DNA from 2 places in the Actinacidiphila sp. bgisy167 genome. Region 2 is predicted to be linked to the other one. Evidence: riboswitches for the same ligand, from Rfam matches in the RefSeq annotation. Region 2 holds a riboswitch; the other holds the start of a gene.
What was found. Region 2 has a riboswitch for S-adenosylmethionine ahead of thrC (threonine synthase). Riboswitches for the same ligand answer to the same signal wherever they lie in the genome.
Positions count from the first base shown of each region.

Region 1 (5,062 bases), on a different contig from region 2:
GCACTTTCGTCGCCGCGGCCCGGGCTACCGCCGGTCCCGTCCACCCGTCACTCCCGTCCAGTCCGTGGGCGCCTCCCCGGCCTCCTTCAACCTCTCCGGCCGCGCCGCCTTCCTCCATTGTCCCCGGCGGCGCTCAGGCCTGCGTCGCCGCCGCCGCGTCGGGGCGGTCGACCAGCTCGACCTGGTCCACGGCGTTGCACCAGCGGCAGCGCACCGATTCCACGGTCTCGCTGACCACCTCGCGCTCCTCGACCGTGGGCTCGCCCGCCAGGTCCAGGTGGATGTACTCGACGACCTTGCTGGAACGGGTGACGTCGAACCGGGTCAGGTTGCCGCACAGGGTGCAACGCCAGCGGGTCGTGGCGGTCGGCAGGGGCACCGGCATCGGTCGTCTCCTCGGGTCGCGCAGATGCGTTCCGGTCACCCTACGGCCTAGGTGGTCCCGCGCGCTGCGGCGAGGCTCCCCGCGACCGTTACACCCGTTCCGTCATGATCGGTCCATGCTCATCCCGGTGTACGACAAGAACCCAGGCCCTCGCACACCCGTGGTGACGTACGCACTGATGGCGCTGTGCGGGGTGGTCTTCCTCATCAGCCCGTTCTCCGGACTCAACCTCGTGTACGGCACGGGCCACGACCTCCTGTGCGCCCAGGCCGAGTACCTCGCCCGCTGGGGAGTCATCCCCACCGAGCTCTGGCACGGCCGGATCCCCCTGGCCGAGGTGCCGATGCCGACCGGCTGCCCTTCGCTGCGGTCCTTCGCCGCCCCGCCGTTCGGGTCGGTGCTCACCGCGCTGTTCGTGCACGGCGGTTGGGTCCACCTGCTCGGCAACATGCTCTTCCTCTGGGTCTTCGGCGACAACGTCGAGAACCGCATGGGCCGCGTCCGCTTCCTGCTCTTCTACCTCGCCGCCGGCTACCTGGCGACGTACGGCTACGCGCTCGGGCACGCCTCCTCCACCCAGACCCTGGTCGGCGCGTCCGGGGCGATCTCCGGGGTGCTCGGCGCCTACCTCTGCCTCTACCCCAAGGCCCGGGTGACCAGCGTCTTCCCCTTCCTCTTCTTCCTGCCGCTGCGCTTCCCCGCCTGGATGGTGCTGATCTTCTGGTTCGTCCTGCAGTGGCTCGCCGGCGCGATCCAGCAGACGGGTCCTGGGGTGGCCTACCTCGCCCACATCACCGGCTTCGTCTTCGGCTTCCTGTGCGCGTGGGTCTGCTACCGCGCAACGCCTAAGCTTGAGCCCGCAGCCAGGGCGACCCGAGGAGACCTCCAGCCGTGATCACCGCGATCGTGCTCATCAAGACCAGCGTCGACCGTATCCCCGAGATCGCGGAGTCCATCGCCGCGCTCGACAGCGTCAGCGAGGTCTACTCCGTCACCGGGACGTACGACCTGGTCGCCATGGTGCGGGTGGCCCGGCACGACGAACTCGCGGACGTCATCCCGGGCCGGATCAGCAAGATCCCCGGCGTCGAGGCCACGGACACGCACGTGGCCTTCCGCACCTACTCCCAGCACGACCTCGAGACCGCCTTCGCCATCGGCCTGGACGCGTAGCCGGCGCGGCGCCGCAGGCGGAGCCCGGCCGGGCGGCTCAGCCCCGGTCCCGTTCGGGCACGCAGCGGCCGCCCTCGGTGCGGTAACGCCACTTGGCGCCCTCCGCCACGAGCTCCCGCACCGCGTCGACGAAGCGTTCCACATGCTCGTCGGGGGTGCCCACGCCGAAGGAGACGCGGATGGCGTTGAGCGCGGGGTCGCCGGGAGCGGCCTCGGGTGCCCCGCACTCGCCCGGCTCGCCGCCGCCCGCTCCGAGCAGCGTGCGCACCAGGGGATGCGCGCAGAAGAGGCCGTCGCGGACGCCGATCCCGTACTCCGCGGAGAGCGCCGCCGCGAAGTTGGAGCTGTTCCAGCCCTCGACGACGAAGGAGACGACGCCGACCCGCGGGGCGTCGTCGCCGAAGAGCGAGAGCACCTTCACCTCGGGCACCTGGGCCAGTCCGGCGCGCACCCGGGCGAGCAGGGCCTGCTCCCGCTCGACCAGCCGGTCGAAGCCGGCCTCCGTCAGGGCCCGGCACGCCGAGGCGATCGCGTAGGCGCCGATCACGTTGGGCGAGCCGGCCTCGTGCCGGGCCACGGTGGTGTGCCAGTCGACGTCCACCCCGCCGTCCGTGCGCCGGGCCACCCGGCGCGAGGCGCCGCCGCCGGCCAGGTAGGGCTCGGCCTCGGTCAGCCAGTCGGCGCGGCCGGCGAGCACTCCGGAGCCGAACGGCGCGTAGAGCTTGTGCCCGGAGAACGCCACCCAGTCCACGTCGAGGTCGGCGATGTCCACCGGGTGGTGCGGGGCGAGTTGCGCCGCGTCCAGCACGATGCGGGCGCCATGGGCGTGGGCCGCCGCCGCCAGTTCCCGGACCGGCCAAATCTCGCCGGTCACGTTGGACGCCCCGGTCACACACACCAGGGCGGGCCCGTCCGCCACCCCGGCGGCCAGGGCCCGCCGCAGCGTCGCCACGGCCTCCCCGGGGGTACGGGGAGCGCCCAGGTAGGTGACCTCGGCGTTCCGCCACGGCAGCAGGGACGCGTGGTGCTCGGTCTCGAAGACGAAGACGTTCGTGCCCGCCGGCACGGCGGCGGCCAGCAGATTCAGTGAGTCGGTGGTCGAACGGGTGAAGACCACCTGGTCGCCGGGACGGCAGCCGAGGAACTCCGCGACCGTCGCCCGGCTCTGCTCGAACAGGTCCGTCGACAGCTGCGAGAGGTGCCCGGCCCCGCGGTGCACGCTGCCGTAGTAGGGCGCGTAGGCCGCCACGTCGTCCCAGACCCGCTGCAGCGCGGGGGCGCTCGCCGCGTAGTCGAGGGCGGCGTAGGGCACTTCACCCCCGGTCACGAGCGGCACGAGGACCTCGCGCCCCAGGACGGGCAGCGGGGCGTGGACGGACGAGGGCAGGGCAGCGCTGAGGGACATGGCGAAGTCTCCTGTGAACAGGGTGAAGTGAGTCGACGTCAGTGGTGACGGAACAGCCCTCGGCACAGCGGGCGGCGCACGCCCGGGGAGGGAGGGGAGGCGGCTGGGGGCCCTGCAGGCCCTAGCGCATTCGCATGCTCATGGAGGAACTCCTCTGACCGCGCTTGCCGCAGACCTCGCTGCCTGCGGCCTGGTCATCACCCGGGGCACCCCGCCACGGAAGGAGGGTTGCCGGACAGCGGGCCGGGGCCGTTTCGCTGTCACTCGTGACCTGCGCAGCATGATGCCACACGGGCAGGACGCCGCAACCCTCGGTCCGCATCCCGGACGTGCTCCGCACGCGCATGCGCTGTGCGGACGGCCCGCACGGGCCCCGGGGACGCCCCGGCGCCCGCAGGGCGCATCCGGCCGGGAGACAGCCCCGTACGGTGTGCGCGGCGGCAGAACGGCGGCGTGCGGTGACCCGGCCCCGCCCCCGCCCGGCGCATCCCGGGACCGCTTTCTACGCCGTCACGCGCCTGGCCCGTGACCTCCTCGCTCACCTCGACGAGGCCGCCGGGCCCAGGTCGGCGACTCGGCGATCAGGCCTGCGTGGTGCTGGAGCTCACCAGCGTGATCATCCGGACTGACGACAGAGCGGACATGCTCCAGCGTGGCAGCGCAGCTCAAGCAGCCTGCGACGCATTCGTCACCGATGCCGGCGCCGTTCTGCACGGATCAGCACCCCCGGACGTGTCCGGATGAACGGGGAGAGGCGGGTCGAGTGCTCGCCGCGGCCGCCCCCTACGCGTGCGTCGCCGCAGCCCAGCGCTCGAGCGTGCGGGCGGCCGCGCCCGAGTCGATCGACTCGGCCGCCCGGACGACACCGGCCGCGATCCGCTCGGTCAGCGGACCGTCCGCACTCTCCAGCGCCACCAGCGCGGCGGCCGAGTTGAGCAGCACGGCGTCGCGGACCGGGCCGGTCTCACCTGCCAGCAGCCGCCGGGCGACGTCGGCGTTGTAGGCGGCGTCCGCGCCCCGCAGCGCCTCGATCGGCACCAGTTCCATGCCGACGTCGCGCGGGTCGAAGGACTCCTGCTCGACCTTCCCGTCTCGCACCACCCACACCTGGGACGTGGCCGTGACGGTGAGCTCGTCCAAACCGTCGTCGCCCCGGAAGACCAGTGCGGAGGAGCCGCGGCGGGCCAGCACGCCCGCGATCAGGCCGGCCATCCTGGTGTCGAAGCACCCCACGGCGGAGGCGCCCACGCGCGCCGGGTTGGTCAGCGGGCCCAGGATGTTGAACGAGGTGGGGACGCCCAGGTCGCGGCGGGCCGGGGCGGCGAACCGCATCGCGGGGTGGAACTTCGCGGCGAAGCAGAAGGTGATCCCGGTGTCCTCGGCGACCTCCGCCACCCGGTCGGTGGGCAGGCCGAGGTTGATGCCGAGCTTCTCCAGGACGTCGGAGGCGCCACTGGCGCTGCTGGCCGCCCGGTTGCCGTGCTTGACGACCTTGGCACCCGTGCCGGCGACGACGATGGCGGACATCGTGGAGATGTTCACCGTCCTGGCACGGTCGCCGCCCGTGCCGACGATGTCCACGGCCGGGCCGGGGATGTGCAGCGGCTGGGCGTGCGCGTACATCGACTCGACGAGGCCGGTGACCTCCTCGACGGTCTCCCCCTTGGCCCGCAGGGCCACCATGAAGCCGGCTACCTGCGCGTCCGAGGCCTCGCCGCTCATGATCCGGTCCATCGCCCACGCCGCCTCCGCGGCCGTCAGGTCGCGGCCGTTCAGCAGCGCGTTCAGGACGTCGGGCCAGGAGCCGCCCGCCACTGATGCGCCTCCGGCGGGGTTCACAACGCTCATGGTCCACTCCATGGGGTCTGACGTACGGCGGGACACCTTCGGCTCCAGCCTATCGGCGCGGGGGGAACGGGAAAGGGCCCCGTCCATCGGATGGACGGGACCCTGCCCGGTGGCACAGCTTCAGTGATCAGTGGTGACCGTGGCCGCTCGTGATCTCCTCGTACTCCTCGACCGTGGCCTTGGGGATCTGCGTCCCCTCGCCGTAGTAGCCGCGGGACAGCTTCGCGCGGAGCTTCGCCGTGGGACCGACC
Region 1 is NZ_JBYIQP010000008.1:116,774-121,835, reverse strand. It holds gene AC3ET4_RS05400 (hypothetical protein) at 134-385, opposite strand; gene AC3ET4_RS05395 (rhomboid family intramembrane serine protease) at 501-1,280, shown strand; gene AC3ET4_RS05390 (Lrp/AsnC family transcriptional regulator) at 1,277-1,558, shown strand; gene AC3ET4_RS05385 (aminotransferase class V-fold PLP-dependent enzyme) at 1,596-2,963, opposite strand; SAM riboswitch class IV at 3,119-3,235, opposite strand; gene trpD (anthranilate phosphoribosyltransferase) at 3,747-4,811, opposite strand; gene qcrB (cytochrome bc1 complex cytochrome b subunit) at 4,939-5,062, opposite strand, start outside.
Region 1: another riboswitch for S-adenosylmethionine. It lies ahead of AC3ET4_RS05385 (aminotransferase class V-fold PLP-dependent enzyme); the one in region 2 lies ahead of thrC (threonine synthase).

Region 2 (5,062 bases):
CCGCCCACCGCGTCCCGCAGCGCCGCCAGGCGCTCGTCGACGTCCGGCTGGTGCGCCCGCTCCCGCAGGAACTCGGCGTCCGCGCCCAGGCCGTGCACCCCGATCCGAGTGGTGCGGCCGCGGTAGGTGATCGTGAGGCTGCCCGCGTCGCGGATGACGGACGCGCCCAGCACATCGGCGCAGCAGGCGGCGAAGGCGTCGGCCCAGCGGCGGGTCAGGAAACCGGCCCGGTCCGAGCCGAGGATGCCGCTCAGCACCTCCGCGGCGACGTCGTCGGGGAGCAGGCGGAAGTAGTCCGGCGGGGCCCACGGGGTGTGCGAGAAGTGGCCGATGCGCAGGTCGGGGCGGCGCGAGCGCAGGAGCTGCGGCACCAGCGCCAGGTGGTAGTCCTGCACCAGCACGGCCGCGCCCTGGCCCGCCTCCTCGGCGAGCGCGTCGGCGAAGGCGGCGTTGTAGGCCACGTATGCCGCCCACTGGTCGCGGAAGTCCTCGTCGAAGACGGGCTCGAAGGGGGTCTGGAACAGCATGTGGTGGACGAACCACAGGACCGAGTTGGCGATGCCGTTGTAGGCGGAGGCGAAGGTGTCCGCCGGGATGTCCAGCATCCGCACGTTCTGGCCGCCGGTGTCGGCGGTGGGCAGCCGGCCCGTGCCTCCGGAACCGCGCAGCACGGCCGCCCGGTCCCCCTCGCCCAGGGCCGCACAGACCCAGACGGCGTCCGCGTCCGGCCCGATCGCGCTCAGACCCGACACCAGTCCGCCGCCGCCGCGGCGGACGGCGAGCGTGCCGTCCTCGCGGAGGCTGTACGACACGGGGCCGCGGTTGGACGCGACCAGAACGCGCGCGGCATGCGAAGCGACCATGCGGCCAGCCTAGCCACGCATCCCCGGGCGCAAACGTACGGGCTAGCCCAGCCGGGGGTTTTCGGCCCGGCGGTGGCGGCCGGGGCGCCCCGAGCCACCGGCGTGCACACGCCGAAGAGACCGTGCGTGCCGCACAGGTCCGGTTCCTCCCCGGCTCCGCCGGCGGTGCCCGCGGGCCCGGTGGTGGGCTTGCGGGCGCGTGCGTGAGGCCGGCGTCCGAAGCGCGGTCGGATGGCGGGGGTACGGGGTGCGCGAGGCGGCGGCGCGCCGGCGCCCGGCGGTGGGGCGCGGTCGCCTGCCCGCGAGGGGGCGCCAGGCCATCGCGCGATGGGCTCGAAACCGCCCCGGAAACGCGGTCGAACGAGGGGAGGACGGTCCGCCGCACGAGGTGGCCCGCGCGCCCGCGGCCGGCGGTGGGGCGCCCCCGGTCCGCGGAACGGGGACGGAGGCCTATGCCACCGCGCGGTGGGCGTACTCGGGCACCGTGCGGATCGGGGGGCGCTCCTCCGTGGCGACCTCGTGGACGCGCGGTTCGAAACCGCCGTCCGGGGCGCGGTCGAACTGCGTGAGCACGGGCCGCACGAGGTGGCCGCGCGCCTGCGGCCGGCGGTGGGGCGCCCCCGGTCCGCGGAACGGGGACGGAGGCCCTATGCCACCGCGCGGTGGGCGTACTCGGGCACCGTGCGCATCGGGGGGCGCTCCTCCGTCGCGACCTCGTGGACGCGCGGCTCGAAACCGCCGTCCGGGGCGCGGTCGAACTGCGTGAGCACGGGCCGCACGAGGTGGCCGCGCGCCAGCCGGATCTGCGCCGTCCGGTAGATCGCCGCCGCCATGCGGCCCAGCGCCTGGCCGTCCTGGTGGCGGTGGTGCCGGACGCCCACGTCGACCTGGGCCAGCGCGTCGAGCCCGACCGTGCCCAGGGCGTCGACCAGCAGCCCGAGCTCCACTCCGTAGCCCACGGGGAACGGCAGCCGCTCCAGCAGCGAGCGCCGCGCCGCGTACTCGCCGCCGAGGGGCTGGACGAAGCCCGCCAGCTGCGGCCAGTGCAGATTGAGCAGCGGGCGCGCGACCAGCTCCGTCACCCGGCCCCCGCCGGCCGGGACGACGGTGCCGCCGGTCTCCAGCGGCCGGTCGTACATCGCCTTGACCAGGTGCACGTCCGGGTCCGTGAGCAGCGGCCCGACGATCCCGGAGACGAACCGCGCGTCGAACTCCCGCAGGTCGGAGTCGACGAAGCAGACGATCTCGCCGCGCGTGACGAGCAGCGAGCGCCACAGCACCTCGCCCTTGCCGGGCAGCGCGGGCAGCCGGGGGAGCACCTCGTCCCGGTGGACGACGACCGCGCCCGCCGCCGCCGCGACCTCGGCCGTGCGGTCGGTGGAACCGGAGTCCATCACGACGAGTTCGTCCACCAGCGGCACCGCCTCGCTCATCAGCTCGCGGCGGATCGTGCGGACGATCTCCCCGACCGTCGCCTCCTCGTCGAGAGCGGGCAGCACGACGCTGACCGTGCCGCGCGCACCCGCCGCGCGCTTGGCGGCGAGCAACTGCGGCAGTGGCCTGTGAGCGGCGGTGAAGGACCGCCGCTGCAGCCAGCGGGCCACCTCGTCGAGCACTGCGTCGCTCCGTTTCTGCCCGTCTCGAAGGACGGACGGCCTATGACCGGGTTCGAGGTTGTCGGTTACAGTCGTGAACACGAGGCACGGCCATCGTATGTCCACGGTGATCGCGCCCCGTCCGACAAATGCCCGGGCAGTCCGCCCGGCGCCATACCGCTCATCCAGAGGGGCAGAGGGAACGGCCCGTTGAAGCCCCGGCAACCCTCCCGCCGACCGCGAGGTCCAGGTGGGGAAGGTGCCAATTCCGTCTCGCGGCGAGATGCGCCGCGAGGAAGATGAGGAGAAAGGGCCTCGCCTGACATGGCTGCGCAGAATGCTGCACCCGCGTCCACCGACTCCGCCTTCGGACCCGCGTCGGCGCTCTCCTGCCGCGAATGCGGCGAGCGCTTCCCGCTGGCTCCCCTCTTCGCCTGCGAGGTCTGTTTCGGCCCGCTCGAAGTGGCCTACGACCTCCCGGACGGCGACCCGGAGACCCTCCGCAAGCGGATCGAATCCGGGCCGGACAACATCTGGCGCTACGCGCCGCTGCTGCCCGTCCCCGCCGACGTGGCGGCGAGGCCCAACCTCAACCCGGGCTTCACCAAGCTGGTCAAGGCCGACAACCTCGCCCGCGAACTGGGCGTCACCGGCGGGCTGTACGTGAAGGACGACTCCGGGAACCCCACCCACTCCTTCAAGGACCGGGTCGTCGCCATCGCCCTGGAGGCCGCCCGCACCTTCGGCCTCACCACCCTGTCCTGCTCCTCCACCGGCAACCTGGCCGGCGCCGTGGGCGCCGCCGCCGCCCGGGCGGGCCTGCGCTCCTGCGTGTTCATTCCGCACGACCTGGAGGAGGCCAAGGTCGTCATGGCCGCGGTCTATGGCGGCGAACTGGTCGGCATCGAGGGCACTTACGACGACGTCAACCGCTTCTGCAGCGAGCTGATCGGCGACCCGATCGGCGAGGGCTGGGGCTTCGTCAACGTCAACCTGCGCCCCTACTACGGCGAGGGCTCCAAGACCCTCGCGTACGAGATCTGCGAGCAGCTGGGCTGGCGCCTGCCGGACAACATCGTCATCCCGATCGCCTCGGGCTCGCAGCTGACGAAGATCGACAAGGGCCTGCGGGAGCTGATCAAGCTCGGCCTGGTGGAGGACAAGCCGTACCGCATTTACGGCGCACAGGCCGAGGGCTGCTCCCCCGTCTCCACCGCCTTCAAGGCCGGTCACGACGTGGTGCGCCCGCAGAAGCCGAACACCATCGCCAAGTCGCTCGCCATCGGCAACCCGGCCGACGGCCCGTACGTCCTGGACATCGCCCGGCGCACCGGCGGCGCCGTCGAGGACGTCACCGACGAGCAGGTGGTGGAGGCCATCCAGCTGCTCGCCCGCGCCGAGGGCATCTTCGCCGAGACGGCGGGCGGCGTGACCGTCGGCGTGCTGAAGAAGCTCATCGAGACCGGGCAGCTCGACCCGTCCGAGGAGACCGTCGTCCTCAACACCGGCGACGGCCTCAAGACGCTGGACGCGGTCGCCCCGAACGCGCGCCCCACGGCCACCATCCGCCCCAGCCTCGAGGCGTTCCGCGCCGCCGGCCTGGCCGGCTGACCCCGTCGCACCGGCTGACCCAGACTGAAGGTGAATCACGCATCATGAGCGCCACCGTCCGCATCCCGACCATCCTCCGCACCTACACCGGCGGCCAGGCCGAGGTCCCCGCCGAGGGCGGCACCCTGGCCGAGGTCATCGACTCGCTGGAGCGCGACCACCCCGGCATCTCCGCGCGAGTCCTGGACGACACGGGCAAGCTGCGCCGTTTTGTGAACATCTACGTGAACGACGACGACGTCCGCTTCTCCGAGGGCCTGGGGACCGCGGTGGGCGAGGGCGCGTCCGTCTCGATCATCCCGGCGGTGGCCGGAGGCTGCTGAGCCGCACGGCCCGCGGGCGACAGGGGTGCCGGACCCTCCGGCACCCCTGTGTGCGTGGCGGGTAGTTGAAGGCCTGTACAGTTGCCCTGAACGGCTCGCAACTCCCTGCAACGCTCTGCGCAACCCCCCGTCTCCGGGGCGGTCTTGTCGACGATTTATCGCCACTTCCGCGCGGCGATTGCCGCGTTGGCCCTTTATGTCCGGTCCGAGTTGCCCCGGATTCCTCACCGATCAGATCTTCTTCCGCTTTGTCGCGCCCGGAATTCTCGTCCACTTGACCTGTTGCAGACCGCGTCCGGGCAGATACATTCAGCCGCGGTCGACGCGTTCCGGCGCACGCCCCCTTGGCTGTAGGGGGTGAGGTCTGACCCGGGTCCGCGAGGTGCGGGTCTGCGAAGGGCCAGCAATAGGGGAGTAAGGAATGGCTCAGGGCACCGTCAAGTGGTTCAACGCGGAGAAGGGTTACGGCTTCATCGCGGTCGACGGTGGTGCGGACGTCTTCGTGCACTACAGCGCGATCCAGATGGACGGCTACCGCACCCTCGAGGAAGGCCAGCGGGTCGAGTTCGAGATCTCGCAGGGCCAGAAGGGTCCGCAGGCGGACATGGTCCGTCTCGCCGGCTGACGCGCCGCGCACCGGCCACGGAGCACTCTCGCGCACGTCCGCTCA
Region 2 is NZ_JBYIQP010000128.1:1,705-6,766, forward strand. It holds gene AC3ET4_RS29270 (alpha,alpha-trehalose-phosphate synthase (UDP-forming)) at 1-863, opposite strand, end outside; gene AC3ET4_RS29275 (hypothetical protein) at 1,314-1,436, opposite strand; gene AC3ET4_RS29280 (glucosyl-3-phosphoglycerate synthase) at 1,511-2,479, opposite strand; SAM riboswitch class I at 2,637-2,764, shown strand; gene thrC (threonine synthase) at 2,783-4,069, shown strand; gene AC3ET4_RS29290 (MoaD/ThiS family protein) at 4,114-4,392, shown strand; gene AC3ET4_RS29295 (cold-shock protein) at 4,814-5,017, shown strand.